Regions from separate parts of the Arthrobacter sp. yr096 genome, predicted to be linked through region 2. Evidence: riboswitches for the same ligand, from Rfam matches in the RefSeq annotation. Region 2 holds a riboswitch; each other region holds the start of a gene.
The links. A riboswitch is a leader RNA that binds a small molecule or an ion and turns the genes downstream of it on or off. The one in region 2 is predicted to bind cyclic di-AMP.
Positions count from the first base shown of each region.

Region 1: another riboswitch for cyclic di-AMP. It lies ahead of BMY91_RS15840 (NlpC/P60 family protein); the one in region 2 lies ahead of BMY91_RS07425 (C40 family peptidase).
Region 3: another riboswitch for cyclic di-AMP. It lies ahead of BMY91_RS23205 (hypothetical protein); the one in region 2 lies ahead of BMY91_RS07425 (C40 family peptidase).
Region 4: another riboswitch for cyclic di-AMP. It lies ahead of BMY91_RS19800 (aggregation-promoting factor C-terminal-like domain-containing protein); the one in region 2 lies ahead of BMY91_RS07425 (C40 family peptidase).

Region 1 is NZ_FNYI01000006.1:46,731-50,966, forward strand. Features, by position in the region: gene BMY91_RS15835 (Rossmann-fold NAD(P)-binding domain-containing protein) at 1-313, shown strand, start outside; gene BMY91_RS15840 (NlpC/P60 family protein) at 428-1,201, opposite strand; cyclic di-AMP (ydaO/yuaA leader) riboswitch at 1,205-1,397, opposite strand; gene BMY91_RS15845 (copper resistance CopC family protein) at 1,548-2,180, opposite strand; gene BMY91_RS15850 (NCS2 family permease) at 2,295-3,737, shown strand; gene hutG (formimidoylglutamase) at 3,825-4,236, shown strand, end outside.
Region 2 is NZ_FNYI01000002.1:585,108-589,343, reverse strand. Features, by position in the region: gene BMY91_RS07435 (iron-dependent transcriptional repressor DtxR) at 1-296, shown strand, start outside; cyclic di-AMP (ydaO/yuaA leader) riboswitch at 492-733, shown strand; gene BMY91_RS07430 (M23 family metallopeptidase) at 738-1,568, shown strand; cyclic di-AMP (ydaO/yuaA leader) riboswitch at 1,707-1,874, shown strand; gene BMY91_RS07425 (C40 family peptidase) at 1,879-2,625, shown strand; gene BMY91_RS07420 (NlpC/P60 family protein) at 2,726-3,499, shown strand; gene BMY91_RS07415 (HNH endonuclease) at 3,717-4,217, shown strand.
Region 3 is NZ_FNYI01000007.1:97,765-102,000, reverse strand. Features, by position in the region: gene BMY91_RS17690 (ATP-dependent DNA ligase) at 1-621, opposite strand, end outside; gene BMY91_RS17685 (hypothetical protein) at 667-897, shown strand; cyclic di-AMP (ydaO/yuaA leader) riboswitch at 1,027-1,176, shown strand; gene BMY91_RS23205 (hypothetical protein) at 1,179-2,498, shown strand; gene BMY91_RS17675 (PucR family transcriptional regulator) at 2,703-3,917, opposite strand; gene ald (alanine dehydrogenase) at 4,126-4,236, shown strand, end outside.
Region 4 is NZ_FNYI01000009.1:106,316-110,551, forward strand. Features, by position in the region: gene BMY91_RS19790 (response regulator transcription factor) at 171-911, shown strand; gene BMY91_RS19795 (sensor histidine kinase) at 915-2,414, shown strand; cyclic di-AMP (ydaO/yuaA leader) riboswitch at 2,524-2,711, shown strand; gene BMY91_RS19800 (aggregation-promoting factor C-terminal-like domain-containing protein) at 2,715-3,575, shown strand; gene BMY91_RS19805 (glycosyltransferase) at 3,748-4,236, shown strand, end outside.

The DNA.
Region 1 (4,236 bases), on a different contig from region 2:
CCACGTCTCCGGACCGCTCGAATCCATTCCACGCCAGTGGGCCGTCCACACCGCCAACGGAGTCTTGCTGGCCGACCACATCGTGGTGACACGCTGCGCACAGAGCCAGTTGCGGAGGATGCTGGCCGAACTGGGAATTGCCATCGGACAGAACCTTGCCGCCGCGATGCGGGCAGTCGGGATGCACCTGGTGGGCGTTGGCGAACTCATCACGCCCACGCCCAAGGAGGTCCTGCGGCAAGCCAAGGCAGTGGGCCAGGCGATCTCCGCCAAGGTAGCCCTGCCGGCAGGACCGGGCGTCGCTACCGCGTAGGCGCCCTGACTTTACGCACAGATTCACTTTTCCGCACAGAACTTAACGCCAAAGGCCGGTGCCTCCGAAGATCAAGTCTTCGGAGGCACCGGCCTTTGAACTGAAGCGTGAGGCTTATGCGCCAGCGCGTACGTACGTGATGGGGCCCGTTGCGGTCAACCAGCTGATCGGGTGGATGCCCGTCTGGTTGCCGTTGATGCCACCACTGATAGCCTGGCCGTTGCCGATGAAGATGGCGACGTGGCCGGACTGGACGATCATGTCACCGGGCTGGGGGTCGCTGACCACTTTGCCGTAGTTCATGAACTGCATGGGGGCGAGGTCACCAACGGGGATGCCTGCGGAGCCGAGGGCCTTTTCCACCATGGCGGTGCAGTCCTGCATGATGCCGATCTGGGCGTAGGCCGAGGCAACCATGGCAGCGTTGACGCCACCGACGGCGGGCGCAGCGGCTGCGGGAGCAGCAGCAACCGGAGCAGCAGCCGCAGCCTTGGCAGGCGCCGCAGCAGCGGCAGTGGTGACTGCTGCCTTCTTGGCGACAGGAGCCTCAACAACCGGAGCCGGCTTCTCGATGACCGGAGCTGCTACGGAAGCAACAGCAGGGCGCTCGAAGTTGATGGTAGCCGTGGATGCGGCGGTAACAACCTGGGTGGGGGCTTCGGAAGTGGTCTCTGCGACCGTGGCGGGGCTTGAGTCCCGCTGAACCGGAGCTTCGGCTGCGTGGGCAGCAATGGAACCGGTCAGGACAAGGCCCGAGGCTGCTGCGATGACAGCTGCCTGGCGGCCAGCGCCGGAAGCGTTGCTGGCCACTGCCTTGGAGATGGAGATGAACGGATTAGGACGTACGCTGTCCGCCTTACGACGGCCGCGAAGAATGCGTGAAGACATGAAAGAGCCTCTCCCGATGCCTGCGAGGTTAGCTGTCGGATTCGGATGGGAGTCACCCGGCCACTATCTCCCGCTGTTCGGCGGAAGCTTCGTGACTTCACCCCAAGGCACGCTCGAAAGCGACCTAAAATGGGTTCCCCGTCTCTGCCGTAAGGTTTGTCTGCGAACGGATTCCGGACTGCGGCAGAGCTAGGCAATCAGGCCGGAAGTGCCCGCTACGTGGAACAGGCACAGGTACCACCGTACGCGATAATCACCCGGAAGTCACATTTAAGTAACGAGAACTCCCGTTTTGGCGTGTCGCGGTGATCGTTTCGAGATCTTCGCAGGTACGTAGAAAACCCTGCTATTCCGCGGGAGTTTCGCCCTCAGAGTCGTTGGAAGCGGCAAGTTTCTTCCGCGCGGTAACGGCCAGGTAAATAACAAGGCCAATGGCAACGACTGCCAGGCCCACGATGCTCCATGGGAAGGGCTGCGAAGCATCTGCAGCAGGCTCACTGGTGCCAGTCCCCGGAGCCGCTGTGCCGGCGGACGGTACCGCGGCTGACGAAGCCGAAGCCGACGGTGAGGCAGCCGCGGAACCACTGGCCGTCGTCGTACTTCCAGCGGTGGCCGTGAACGTGAAGGTGCCCTCAATGGGGTGCGAATCTGAGCTGACCACACGCCAGACCACCGTGTATTCGCCGGCAGGCGCGCCTTCGCGCAGCTTCTGAACCGCCTGGTTGTCGATGATTTCAACGGGGCCGTCGGCCCAGTTCTCGCCGCCAGCCGTCACGGTGACGCCGGATCCGATGGCCAGGGGCCGGTTGTTGAAGGTGATGGAGACCGACGCCGGGACCACAGCCACGCTGGCACCGTTGGCTGGCGCTGTGGACTCGGCGACGTCATGGGCGGACGCCGGAGCCGCTGAAAACAGCAGGGCGGACGCGAAGGCAAGAGCAGCGACGACGGCGGCCAGAAGCGGGCGGATGGTGCGCATGGGGCGGTTTCTCCTAGTGTTGGCTTAGTTACAGACTAGGCGAATCGTCCGGGCCGCCCATATCCGACGGCTTAGGATTTGAGAGCACACTCCCCTCGATCCCCGGAGTCCTTCATGCTTAAACAAGGTTCTGCAGTCGACCGCTACTTCAAGATCTCCGAACGTGGATCCACGTACTCACGGGAAATCCGTGGCGGCTTCGCGACATTCTTCGCCATGAGCTACATCGTGGTGCTGAACCCGCTGATCCTCTCCGGACCCGATTCGAGCGGAGCGTCCCTCGGCTTCACGGCCGTCGCGGCAACCACCGCCTTCGTGGCGGGCATCCTGACCATCCTCATGGGTGCGTGGGCTAAACACCCCTTCGCGGTGGCAACGGGCCTGGGCGTCAACGCCTTCGTAGCCGTCACCGTAGCCTCGCATCCCGGGCTGACCTGGCCGGACATGATGGGCCTCGTGGTGCTCTCCGGCGTCACCATGCTCATCCTGGTGCTCACCGGTTTCCGCACCGCCGTCTTCAAGGCCGTCCCCGAAGCCCTCAAGACGGCGATTGTGGTGGGCATTGGCCTCTTCATCGCACTGATTGGCTTGGTCAACGCAGGATTCGTCCGCCGCATCCCTGATGCCGCCGGCACCACAGTTCCCCTGGGACTGGGCGTGGATGGCAAGCTCATGGGCTGGCCCACGCTGGTTTTCGCGGTCGGCCTGATCCTGACGATCGCCCTGGTGGTCCGCAAGGTCCGTGGCGCCATCCTGATCGGCATCGTGGTCTCCACCGCACTGGCCGCTATCCTCGAGTTCACCCTCCACATCGGCCCCAGCTTTGACGGCAAGAACGTCAACCCCCGCGGCTGGTCGCTGGTGGCACCCACCCTCTCGGAATGGGGCGCTCCGGACCTGTCCCTGATCGGCAAGGCGAACCCGTTCGGCGCGTTTGAGCACCTCGGTTTCATCGCAGCCGCCTTGCTGGCCTTCGTCATCCTCCTCAGCATCTTCTTCGACGCCATGGGCACCATGGTGGGCCTGGCCAACGAGGCCGGAACGGTGGATAAAGACGGCAACATCCCCAACGTGGACCGTGTTCTGCAGGTGGACGCCCTCGGCGCAATCGTGGGTGGCGGCGCGTCCGTTTCGTCCAACCAGATCTTCGTGGAGTCCGGCGCGGGCATCGGCGAAGGTGCCCGAACGGGCCTTGCCTCGATCGTTACCGGCGTGCTGTTCCTGGTGGCCATGTTCTTCACGCCACTGATCAACCTCGTCCCGTTCGAAGCCGTTGCCCCCGCCCTGGTGGTGGTGGGCTTCATGATGGTCTCCCAGGTGGGCAAGATCGACTGGCAGGACTGGGGCGTGGGCATCCCTGCGTTCCTGACCATCGCCCTGATGCCGTTCACCTACTCCATCGCCAACGGCCTCGGCGCAGGTTTCATCTCCTTCGTCCTGATCCGCACCTTCCAGGGCCGCGCCCGCGAGGTCCACCCGCTCATGTGGGCAGTGGCTGGCGCGTTCCTGCTGTTCTTCGGCATCGGAACGGTGGAAGAGCTGCTGGGCGTCAAGTAACTCACCTGGCGGGGTATGTCCGGGGTTTCAGACACTCTCCTGGCGGGATCGCTGGTTTTCGTGTGCCTGTTCGGGTGTGCTTGAAGCATGGAAACCAGCGTCCCCACAGTAGATGTCAGCCCCACCCCGTGGACCGGCCGCTTTGACGGCGACGGCGCCGGGCACCGCCGCTGGTGGCAGGCCATCACCCCGCACACGTCCGCAGCGGCGGCAGCGGCCTCGCGTCCCGCCGTCGTGCTGGGTTTCTGCAGCGACGCCGGCGTCCTCCGCAACAAGGGTCGCGTAGGCGCGGCCAAAGCTCCGGCCGCAATCCGATCGGCGCTGGGTCCGCTGGCGTTCCACCTTGACCGTGACGTGTTCGACGCCGGTGATGTGGTGGTGGAGGACGACTCACTTGAGGCGGGCCAAGAGCGAGCCGGCCGCGCCATTTCGGGACTGCTCGACGCCGGAAACCTCACCGTGGTGCTGGGCGGCGGCCACGAGACTGCGTTTGCCAGCT
Region 2 (4,236 bases):
GACTGGAAGCCCTCGGTGGCCTTGCCAGCCAGCCGTTTCCCCGGCTGGACGTCAACCTGCTGCAGGCCATGGAAGGCTATGCCACCGATTCCCGCGTGGCGGTCACCCGCCTGGCGGAACCCATCCAGGTGGAACCTGAACTCCTCACCCAATTGGATGAAGGCGGAATCCGGCCCGGCGCCTCGGTTTCGCTGGAACGCGTGGGGGAGTACATCTCCGTGCGGGTTCCCGGCATCGAAGGTGCTTTGGAGCTGCCTCCCGAGGTAGCTGCCCACGTCTTCGTCTCTGTTGGCTGACGGGTTTCCGGCTTACCCCTACTGCCGCGTCGTGGCATATCTCACTTTTGCGCCCTTGGCGCGCGTGTGACCTGCGGTTTTCCGCAAATGATGATAAGGGCCTCTCAGTACATCCGCGTTTCTGTTGATAACGAATTTATTACTAAGGGCTTTAATCCCCTATAGTTATCTACTAGCGCCGATACCAAAGCGTTACCTGATCCGGAGCCGAGCTCTGCCAGCGGATCAGGTGTGTCATCCACCACTGGCAGAGGCGGGGGAACCACAAGCGGCTGTCTAAAGAAGCAGCCTTGGGGTGAAGTCCGCAGCAGAAGTGCCCACTTACGCTAGTCCCTCCTGGGATACCTGTGTGTCGTGAGCGCCTCGTGCGGACCGGGTCTTTGAACTCTCTGACCCGAATCCGACAGCTAACTTCGCAGGCTTTTTAGAGAGGAACAGAGTTTGACATCGCAGAACGTCAGGGGCCGCCGCCGCGCGTCCGGCCCCGCTGCTGAGCTGCGGCCAGCCCGCGTCGTATCGGAGATCCGGCCACGCGACACCGAACGCCAGGTGCGCCGCCGTAAGAGCCCGTTGCGCCAGGTAGCCGACTTCGCCGCAGCCAGTGGTGTAGGGCAGAAGGCCGGAGTTGCGCTTGCCGCCACCGGGCTCGCCCTGACTGTCGGTCTGCCGGCCACGAGCCCCGTTATGGCCACTTCTGAACTGGGCCAGACCGAATCCGCTCTTGCGGTCACCGGTGGCAGCCAGCCCGAGGTTTCCGCGGCTGCATCGGCCAAAATCGACTTCAGCCGTGCCGCGGTGGCTACTGCCGCAGATCCCGACGGCAAGCTGAAGCAGCTGCTCAGCGCGCAGTCCGCGGGCAGCATTCAGCGGGCATCATCGGCAGGCACCATGGCCAGCCCCCTTGACACGCTGACCACGGCTTCACCCTTTGGCTACCGCGTCAGCCCCCTCACCGGCGGTGCCGGGGACTTCCACCGTGGCCAGGACTTCGTTGCCCAGTGCGGCACGGCCGTCCATGCAGCCGCCAGCGGAAAAGTCACCTTTGCGGGATGGCACGAGTACGGCGGAGGCAACCGCGTGGTGGTAGACCACGGCAACGGCCTGGAGACCACGTACAACCACCTGTCGTCCTTCACCGTCAAGGTGGGCCAGACTGTCAGCCGTGGCGATACCGTCGCGCTGAGCGGCACCACGGGCGCTTCCACCGGCTGCCACCTCCACTTTGAGGTCCAGGTCAACGGCGAAGTTGTCGATCCCATGGGCTGGCTCTAAGCCAGTTGATGGTTGTCTCTCGCATTCGTGACACACCCCGTGACCTGAATGTGACATTCGCGTCCAACTGTTGTACCGTACAAAGCGCATCGGCTTTTTAGGGGGCCGGTGCACTTGAGTGGATTGCCTAGCTCTGCCACCGCTCAAGGTCCGTTCGCATAAATCGTCTGGCAGGGGCGGGGGAACCACTTCTGGTCTTCGAAAGAAGGCCTTGGGGTTAAGTCGCAAAGCTTCCTTGAAGCAGCGCGGCCGGATGACTCCCATCCGAATCCGACAGCTCACCTCGCAGGCATTGGGAGAGGCTACCTACGTGTCATCACGCACTACCCCTGCGCGCCACCGCGCTGAATCGGTTCGTACGAACCCCTTGAACACTCTGTCCAAGGCTGTTTCATCAAACGCCGGTACCGTTGGCCGTCAGGCCGTCGTTCTGGCAGCAGCCTCAGGCCTCGTCCTCAGCGTTGGTTTGCCCGCACAGGCAGCCGACACCGACGTCTCCAAGTCGGAAGCCTCCAGCACCCAGCAGATGGTCACCACCGCCGTCGTCACCGCGGAGCCCACAGCCACCGTTTCCTTTGAGAGCCCCGTCGTGGCTACCAAGGAAGCCCCCAAGGTTGTCCAGCGTGCATCGCAGACCACCCAGCGGTCCACGGCTAACGGCACGCAGGAAACCGCAGGCGCTGTTACAGCGAAGTCCTCCGAAGCCAAGGATTCTGCAGCAAGCGCCGCAGCTTCCGGCCTCGCTGCCATCGCTTACACCGGCATCGGCCACCCGTACGTTTGGGGCGGCACCACACCCAACGGCTGGGATTGCTCCGGCTTCACGCAGTGGGTCTACGCCCAGGCCGGCATCAGCATCCCCCGCGTCAACGCCTGGACGGCGATGAAGCCCACCAGCACGCCTGCCCCCGGTGACCTGGTCATGCAGAACGGCGGAGCCCACGTGGGAATCTACGTCGGCAACGGCATGATGATCAGCGCTTTGAACCCCAGCCAGGGCACGCTCCTGCACTCGGCGGCCTCCACGGGCACGTCCTCCTTCTTCACCCTCCGCTAGAAACTATCCGGTTCGAGGTTCGCCAGCATGCCCCCCAAGTGCTGGCGCACCGATCAGCCGCGTGTACCCCAACTGCACGCGGATACGAAAAGAGAAAATCATGACCAGTGCACACAAGGTTGCACGGCATCGCGCTGAGGCTCCCAAGACCAGCTCGCTTGCCGTCATTGCCAAGGCCGTCAGCGACAACGCCGGTGGCGTTGGCCGCCAGGCTGCAGTTATTGCCGCAGCTTCGGGCCTGGTTCTGACCGGTTCCGTAGCCGCCAACGCTGCGGACACCAACGTGGACCGCGAATCCACGTCCACCACAGCGCTGGACGTTCAGTCGGTAGTCCAGTCCACCATCGCCGCGGATTCCACGGTTGCCATTTCTTACGAGCGCCCCGTGGTTACCACGGTGGAAGCCCCGGCTCCCGTGGTGAAGAAGGCAGCTGCCAAGGTTGAAACCACTAAGGCAGCGGAGAGCACGGCGACCGCCGGCAACGCGACTCTTGCCGTCAACACCGCAGCCCCGGCAGCCAAAGCCCCCGCAGCCTCCAGCGGCCTCGGCGCAGCAATTGCCGCCGCCGCCTACGCCCAGCTCGGCGTAACCCAGGACTGCACCATGCTGGTGACCAACTCCCTGGCCGCCGTCGGCATCAACTTCCACGACTGGCCGGCCGGCTACCTCTCCCTCGGCCGTACGGTCAGTGCAGCAGAAGCGCAGCCCGGTGACCTCGCCTACTACGCCAATGGTGGTTTGGCCGGACAGGCTCACATCGCTGTTTACGTCGGCAACGGCATGGCAGTCCACGGTGGATGGAACGGATCCACCACGGCACTGTTCAGCGTAAACGTCGGCTCCGGCCCGGTTTTCATTCGAGTCAACGGCTGATTCAACACTTTCAGAAACACCCCGCAGGCTGATGCCGGCGGGGTGTTCTGCTTTAACCACGCATGAACACTTGCCGACACTGTGAGCGAAACGACAGAAAAATTCGTTGATACGGCATACAAGTGCTTACCCTTATGGTGTCGATCCACAGCCCGTACAAGCAGAGGGCAGCCGGCCCTCGTGCCCCTGACGGGTGCGGCCGTGAAGAGGTACGTGCATGCGCACACTCGTTCTGAATGCTGGATATGAACCGCTAGCGGTAATAACATTCCGCCGGGCGCTGGTCCTTGTGCTGACTGGGAAAGCAAGCGTAGTGGCCGAAGGCGACGAGCCTGTCGTCGGGCCACAGGAGATTCTCGGACGACCATCCGTGATCCTCCTTAACCGCTACATCCGCCCCAGGTACAACAGGATTACAGCCGTGAGTCGCCGCGGAGTGCTTCGCCGCGACGGTCACCGCTGCGCCTACTGCGGGAAAACAGCCCACACCATAGACCACGTCCACCCCAAATCCAGGGGCGGCGCGGATTCCTGGGAAAACCTGGTTGCGGCGTGCTTGAAATGCAACAACGCCAAGAGCGACCATACGTTGGCTGAAATGGGTTGGAAACTCCGTTTCAAGCCAGGCGTGCCCCAGGGAACCATGTGGCAGATCAAAGAACTCGAGAAACCTGCGCCGGACTGGGACCCGTTCCTTTTGCCGGAATCCGCCGCCTGATCGATTTCTGCTGAGCCCC
Region 3 (4,236 bases), on a different contig from region 2:
GGCCACCACGCAGTCCGCCGTGCGCTCGTGCTTGGTCTTGAACATCACGCGCTTGTTCGGCTGGTATGTCCCCTCCAGCGGCTTTGACAGCACCCCGTCCAGTCCAGCGCCTTCGAGTTGCACGAACCACTCCTGCGCGCGTTCAAGGTCAGTCACCGCCGGGGTCACGTAGACGGGCGGCTCTGCCTTGGCGAGTGCGCGTTCCAAGATGGCGCGGCGTTCAGAGAAGGGCCGGTCCATGAGGTTGTCATCGCCCAGCGCAAGGATGTCAAAGGCAACCATGGAAGCAGGGGTCTTCTCGGCGAGCATCCTGACCCGGCTGTCCGCGGGATGGATCCGCTGCTGGAGCACCTCAAATTCCAACCTGTTTTCCTGGATCAGGACAATCTCGCCGTCGATCACGCACTTGTCCGGAAGATTCTTCCTCAGCGCCTCCACCAGCTCGGGAAAGTATCGGGTCATCGGCTTCTCATTGCGGCTGCCCAGGATGATTTCGTCGCCATCTTTGAAGACGATGGTCCTGAATCCGTCCCATTTGGGTTCATAGTGCCCAACGTCGGGGATGGCGGGCACCGATTTGGCGAGCATGGGCGAGACGGGCGGCATCACTGGCAGGTCCATAGGACCTGTCTACCTGCCGGTGCACGCCGAAGCTAGTCTTAGGCGATGGATATCTTGGCCGTGTTGGCGGCCGTACTTGGCGTCCCGGCCCTTCTGGCCGGCCTCTGGTACTGGATCGCGCGCCAGAACAGCCGCGGGGTTCGGCGCGCCGCGGCGGGCGGCATGCTGGGAATTGCGGATGAGATCTTCCGGCCCGAAACCCACCAAGCGCACCAGATCCAGAAGATCCAGCACGAGCTCCCGGCTCCAGCTCCGGCCCCGAAGCCTAAGCGATAGGCGCCCCTCACTGAGGCAGGCCTACCGCCCGTTACATTAATGTGACTTTACTTTCCGGCTCATGTACGGTCGTAGGGCGACCCGAATCTCCGCTGGGCCGCTTCCGGATTGACGCCGAGCTCTGCCGCAATCCGGGATCCGCCAGACCCGCGGCAGAGACGGGGGACCCAGAGTTCCCGGGCTTGTTTTCCACAAGTCCTTGGGGTGAAGCCGCCTTGTGCGGCCGGACGGCCTCGTCCGAACCCGACAGCTAACCTCGAAGGCGTTGAGAGGCAACCACCATGTCCCCAACCATGGATCAGCCGCGCCGCGACCACACCGAACGCGAGCGCACCAAGCCAACCGGACGCCGTCGGGCCCAACCCAGCGGATCCCCCATCAGCGCACCCACAGAGTCTGCCGGGCCGGAATCAAGCACGACGCCGGAACCCGCCACTGCGGCCATCCCCACCGTTGCGGCGCCCACCACGCGCGCGGCCGTTCGCGCGGCCGAGCGGGAGCGGGCGGCACGAGCCGTGATCGAGCCCGCGGAGCCGGCAACGGCAGCGATACCCACAGTGCACGTCCCACAGACAGTTCAGTCCGCGCAGACAGTGCACGCCCCACAGACAGTTCAGTCCGCGCAGGCCGCCGCTCCGAAATCGACCACGCCTGGACCGCCCACCTCTGCCATCCCAGTGGTGCAGGCCGCTCCGGCGCCTGCCTCCCCCGAGCCGGCCACCGCAGCCATTCCGGTAGTAGCCGCCCGCGAGGAACAGACGCCCGTCACTCCGTCACCCGCGCCTACGACGCCTCCGTCTCCCCGCGGCAAGTCCGCGGCGCAGGTTGCCGCAGCCGCAACGGCCTCGGCATCCCTTGCCAGCCGTAAGGACCTCCGGAATCAATCGACCCCGCCCGCTGCTGCCAAGTCAGCCCTGGGCGGATCCACGCTTGGCCGGGAACCGAAGACAGTCCTGCTGAAGGCCGCATCCGTCAAGCACATGAGCCAGCGCATGGCCGTGGTGGCGGGTGCCCTCGGGCTGGTTCTGACGGCCGGAACGGTGGGCCAGGCCCTGGAACTTCCATTCTTCGGCCAGGAAACTCCTGCCCAGGAAGCCAGTGGCAGCAAGGCCGGCGAGGATCGCCAGTCGGCTTCAGCGTCCCCGGCTCCCCGGGCTTCCTACTCCACCGCGTCGGCGCCCTCACCGTCGGGGTCGGCGTCCTCCGAGGCTGGCCAACCGGCCACCGTACCTGAGGCACCCGCAGCAGTATCGCCGTCGTCGGTCCCGACACCCCGGATCTCATTGGCCGATCCGGTGTGGGTCCCCTCGGCGGTACCGTCCGCCGTTGCGGCCGTCCCTGGCGCAGCAACCCCGGCCCCGACCGTACCTGCGCCAGCGCCAAGCGACGTGCCGTCGGACACCATCACCACGCCGCCCACTACGCCGACGCCTACAACCACTCCCACGCCAACGGTCACTCCGACTCCAACTCCCACACCAACGGAGACAGCAACGTCCAAACCCCGGCCCACGGGCAACCCGAACGCCAGCACCACACCGCAGCCCACCGGGTCGGCCCTCCAGGAGCTCCTTGACGCGGCCAAGAAGGCCATCCAGTGAGCACGCGGATGCCCCGCACCACCACTCACGCAGGGTGGCACAGCCGGTACTGCAGCAGTAGCAGGACAGCCACGTTCCGACGCCGGCTGGGGCGTTGGAGTTGCCAACGTTTGAAGCGCTCGTAGGCTCCCTACAGACTCTTAAGGAGCGTGCAGAAGGAGGCAGGCACCCAGCGTGGGTGCCTGCCTCCTTCTTGTCCATGCGTCAGATCCGTGGCCGCCCCGCCCAGCGCCGCGCTTTCAGGGCCGCGTGCAGTTCGAGCCGGATGGCGCCACTCAATGGATCAGCGCCGATGAGTTGGCGGATACGGCCGAGCCGGTTGTAGATGCTGCTTCTGTGAAGGTGGAGCTTGGACGCGACGTCCTGCACTGAACTGTCGTTGTCGTACAGCAGTTCCAGCACCGGCAGAAGTTCCCCGTTCTTGTCCTGGCCCTCCAAAGTGCGGAAGTGCACAGATCCGGTATCGTCCCAGCCGCCCGGTGCCAGCAGCCGGTCGAAAAGTTGGTAGACGCCCACGGACCGGCTGTCCACAAGCTCCCCGAGCGGGCGGTCTACCGCCGCTGCCTGCGCTGCCACCTTCGATTGCCGGTACGCGCCTCCGAGCTGCCGGATGACCTGGAACGGTTCGCTGATACCCAGGATTATCCGGTCCACAGCTCTGCCGGCCCGCTTGGCGAGCTCCAGTTGATAGTGCACCAGAACCTGCGCGTGGTCCGCCCTCCCTCCGGATTCACGGAACAGGACCACCGAATGCGTCTCGGTTCCGGCGCTGAACAAGGCAGCATTGACACCGATGGTGGATTGCAGCGCCGCCGATCGATGGGTGAGGGTTGCGGCAATAGGATCGACGTCGGAACGCGCGCCGTCCGCGTCGAGGATGGTCACCAGCTGCCACGGCCCACGCCCCTGGATTTCCTTCCACCCGGCAACGGCAGCCACGGCGTTTGATTCTCCGCCGCAGGCCGAGAGGAACTCCTGCTCACGCCTCCGGCGGAACTCTGATTCTGCCGTATTGGAGTCAAGGAGCAAGCCCGCCAGCAGGTCCAGTTCGTCGCGCACGCCAGGCAATTCGGCGAGTATCGCCGTCGCGCTTTGCTCCTCAAGGTCCAGCTGCACCCACAAGTAGCCCACGCGGAAACCACGCACCAGCAGGGGAACGCACACGCGGCCCAACATGCCGAGTTCCTCATTGGCGGGGACCACCACCGGGCGCACCGCTGTGGCGATTCCGTGGGAGAGCTGCCAGACGCTGACATCGCTGGGGACGCGCTTGCTGAGCAGGAAGTTAACCCGGACGCGGTCGGCGTGCGACTGGTTGGAGCTGTAGGCCAGCAGGACGCCGTCGAGGTCTTCCAGCGACAGGCCCCGGCCCAGCTTCAGTGCCACGCGTTCAACGATCTGCTCCACGTCCTGCTGCATCCAGAAAGCGTACCAACAGCAGGCGACACCTGACGCTCCAGCTCTCGACAAATGTCGAGCCTCAGCCACGGAGACCCTTGAATTTCCGGGGTTTCCGCAGATGCAGGTGCCGGAATCCATGTCGCCTGCCTCACAGCCGGATTTATTCTGGAATCACAGCCCGCAACACATGTTCGGCCGAAGAGGCCGCTAACGATGGAGCCCACAGATGATCATCGGCGTCCCCAAAGAAATCAAGAACAACGAATTCCGCGTAGCCATCACGGCCGCAGGTGTCCACGAGTTCCGCACCCACGGACACACCGTTCTGGTTGAGCGC
Region 4 (4,236 bases), on a different contig from region 2:
GCCCCTCAGCGTCGGACCCGTTGCTGTGGGGAGCCTGTGTTGAGGAGAAGTCGCTCCTGTGACCTGTGGATACGCGTGTTTCCAGACTCCCACCTCGCTAGTGTTGACTTCACAGCGTCCTCACAGGACGGGCAAAGCGCTGGCAAACCAGCAGAACGGAGAGTTGTCCCATGGCCTCCTCGCACTCCATGACCAACAACCTTCCCCAGCTCTCCCACCCGGACGGCTCACCTATCCGTGCTCTGGTGGTGGATGACGAACCCAGCCTCGCTGAACTGATGAGCATGGGCCTTCGCATGGCGGGGTGGTCGGTGGCGGTAGCTGGAGACGGCCCGGAGGCAGTGAAACTGGCCAAGGATTTCCGGCCGGATGTTCTGGTCCTCGATGTCATGCTGCCCGGATTCGACGGCGTGGAGGTGCTCAACCGCATCCGCGCGTTCGCTCCTGAGGTTCCCGCATTGTTCCTCACTGCCAAGGACGCTGTGCAGGACAGGATCGTGGGCCTGGCTGCCGGCGGCGATGACTATGTCACCAAGCCTTTCAGCATGGAAGAAGTGCTCCTTCGCCTGCACCGGCTGGTTCAGCGTTCGGGCGTGGCAGCCATGGACACTGCGGAGTTGGTGGTGGGAGACCTGACCCTGAACGTGGACACCCGTGAAGTAACGCGTGCCGGGGAGGATATCCCGCTCACCGCTACCCAGTTCGAGCTCCTGCGCTACCTCATGGAGAACCCCAAACGAGTGGTCAGCAAGGCCCAGATCCTGGACCGCGTGTGGGACTACGACTTTGGCGGCCAAGCCAACATCGTGGAACTCTACATTTCCTACCTCCGCAAGAAGATCGAGGCGAACCACCCGCCCATGATCCACACCATCCGGGGTGCCGGTTACGTCATCAAGCCTGCGGACTAGGCGTTGAGCACACTTTCGGGCGTGGCCAAAACCTCCCAACGCAGTTGGCTCAAACCTTCAACATGGCATTTGCGCACCCGTTTGGTTCTGGTGGCCATGGCCCTGTTGGTAGCGATCTGCGGCGCAGTAGGGGCGGTCAGTTACGCGTCCATGGACATGGTCTTCAACAAACAGCTCGACAGGCAATTGGAGCAGGCGTCCAGCCGCGCGACGGAGTTCGGCAGGCCGCCGTCGAACTTTCCCAGCAACCCTTCCGGACGTCCGGATCCTCTGGAGGCGCGCGGCCAGGCTGCGGGAACGCTGAACGCGAGGATCGACGGGTCAACCGTGAGGAGCTCTGGGCTCATCGACGCCCAAGGAAATCGTGTTTCCCTCTCCGCGGCGGATGAACAGGTCTTGTTGTCTCTCCCCAAGGGCGACCTCCCCGTGGATCGGTCCCTGTCCAACGGCGACTACAGACTGGTGGCAGTGGACCCCGGCTACGGCGACGTGATTGTCACCGGGTTGCCGCTGGCGGACAAACAGAGCGCCGAGGCATCACTGGTGTGGACCATGGTGCTGGTGTCACTGGGTGGCTTGGTGCTGATTGGTCTGGCCGGCACCGTCATTATCCGGCGGACCATGCGGCCCTTGGAGCAGCTCTCCGAAGTGGCCACCAAAGTTTCGCGCCTGCCCCTCGACGCCGGTGAGGTGGCACTCGCGGTGCGGGTACCGCCGTCGGCCGCCCATCCTGGAACGGAAGTTGGCAGTGTGGGCCATGCCTTGAACCAAATGCTGAACAATGTCTCCAGTGCTCTGGAGGCCAGGCAGGAAAGCGAAACCAAGGTCCGGCAGTTCGTGGCGGATGCGTCGCACGAACTCAGGACGCCGTTGACCGCCATCCGCGGCTACACGGAACTGTTGCGGATGACGGAAAACTTCACCGAAGACGGCAGGAAATCCTTGGCGCGGGTCCAAAGCCAATCCGAACGCATGACCACGCTGGTGGAGGACCTTCTGCTGTTGGCAAGGCTCGATGAGGGTCAACCAGTGAAGGTCACGGATGTGGACCTGACCCAGCTGGTGATCGAAACCGTCAGTGACGAGAAAGTCATGGCGCCGGACCACATTTGGCAGCTCCAGCTTCCGGATGAACCCATCACCGTTCGTGGCGATGCAACGCAACTCCACCAGGTGCTGGCCAATCTGCTGTCCAATGCGCGCAAACACACCGACGCCGGCACCACTGTGGTCACCGGAGTCATGCTCTCAGCCGACGGCAGTGCAGTGGTGACCGTGACGGACAACGGACCCGGCATTCCGGAGGATTTCCAGGGCCGGATCTTCTCCCGGTTTGCCAGGGCCGACGCCGCGAGATCAGGGTCTGAGGGGACGTCTGGTTTAGGCCTGTCCATTGTGGAATCCATCGTGGAGGCGCACGGCGGCAACGTGGAGGTAACGTCCCGGCCAGGGCGCACCGAGTTCGCCCTTCGACTCCCCGCAGTCAGCACCGAACGCGTATAAGGAATCCGGCAAGACGACTCACCGGCATCGTGATCTCTGTTACCTAAATGTGACTTCCGCGGAATCCTCCTGTACCGTCGAAAGGGTGGGTCTCCCCTAACGGGCCCACACCCGGGATGCGCCGAGCTCTGCCACTTCCCGGAGTTCCGTTCTCATTCGAGGCAGAGACGGGGGACCCAGAGTCTCCGGGCCAAGGCATTTTTTGCCGGCCCTTGGGGTGAAGCCGCAGCTTGATGCGCGGCCGGATGACCTCATCCGAACCCGACAGCTAACTCCGCAGGCGCTGAGAGGTAACCACACATGTCTGAATTTAACGATCAGACGCGCCCTTCCGCGCGTCACCGCGATGAACACAACGCACCGCTGACCAAGTCGCAGGCCATCCTCAAGAACGCCGCCCGCCAGGGTAAGTCCGGCCACCGCATGTCGGTTGTCGCCGGTGTTGTTGCCGCCGCACTGGGTGTTGCATCGCTGGGAACGGCCGCCAACGCCGCTTTGAACCTCCCCGAAGCCAGCCGGGTCGCTGAGACCCAGGCGGCCGCGCAGGTCAGCAACACCCGCTCCGCTGCCACGGATGCTGCCGCCGAAAAGAGCGCAGCTGACCGGGCTGCAGCCGCGAAGGCTACGGCCGACAAGGCTGCCGCTGAGAAGGCCGCTGCAGACAAAGCCGCAGCTGAGAAGGCTGCCGCTGACCAGGCCGCCGCCGAAAAGGCTGCTGCCGAAAAGGCCGCCGCGGATCAGGCTGCTGCAGAGAAGGCTGCCGCTGACGCTGCTGCCAAGCAAGCCGCCGACGCCGCTGCTGCCGCCGCCGCTGCGGAAGCTGCAGCTGCTGCCGCCGCCCCCAAAGCCGTTGACGATCCCGCCGCTGCCAAGGCTTACGCCGCCAGCATCCTGGGCAACTACGGCTGGAGCGCGGCCGAAATGACCGCGCTGAACACGCTGTGGGAGAAGGAATCCAACTGGAAGACCACTGCCACGAACGCTTCCAGCGGTGCGTACGGCATTGTCCAGTCCCTGCCTGCTTCGAAGATGGCCACGGCCGGTGCTGACTGGCAGACCAACTACCAGACCCAGATCAAGTGGGGCCTGAACTACATCAAGGAACGCTACGGATCCCCGTCGGCCGCCCTGGCCTTCCACTTGGCCAACAACTGGTACTAAGCCAGACTGTTTGATTGCCGCGCCGGATTCCGCCGTTCGCACCAGTGTTTACTGGAGCGGATCGTGGGAACCGGCGCGGCTTTCACGTGTTTCACAGGCGCTCCCCCGGGTTCACAGTGGGGTCACAGCTTCCGCCTAAAGCACTCATATTCGGCGGCGCCATTCTGGAAGCATGACGCTCACAGATCCAACCACCAGCGCTTTGCCACGAAAGACCCATTCGGCGCGCTTGCGAGGCTCGGCGTTGCCCACTCCCCAGCTGGAACACCTGCACGATGGGCCGGCTGTGCACCGGCAGACCCGGCGGCTGCCCATTGACACCAAGGGCGTGGTTCCGGTTCTTGACGTCACTGTTCCCGTTTACAACGACGAAGTCTCTTTGGAACGCAACCTGCGCCGGCTGCACGGTTATCTGACGGACACCTTCCCGCACACTTTCCGGATCACAGTGGCGGACAACGCCAGCACCGACAGCACACTGAGGATCGCAGAACGCCTGGCCCGCGAGTTTCCCGAGCTGGTGGTGGTTCGGTTCCAGGCAAGCGGACGCGGGAACGCCCTCCGCCACGTCTGGGAGTCCTCGCCCTCACCGGTGCTTGCCTACATGGAATCGGACCTGTCCACAGATCTCGCGGCTTTGGCACCGCTCCTGGCACCATTG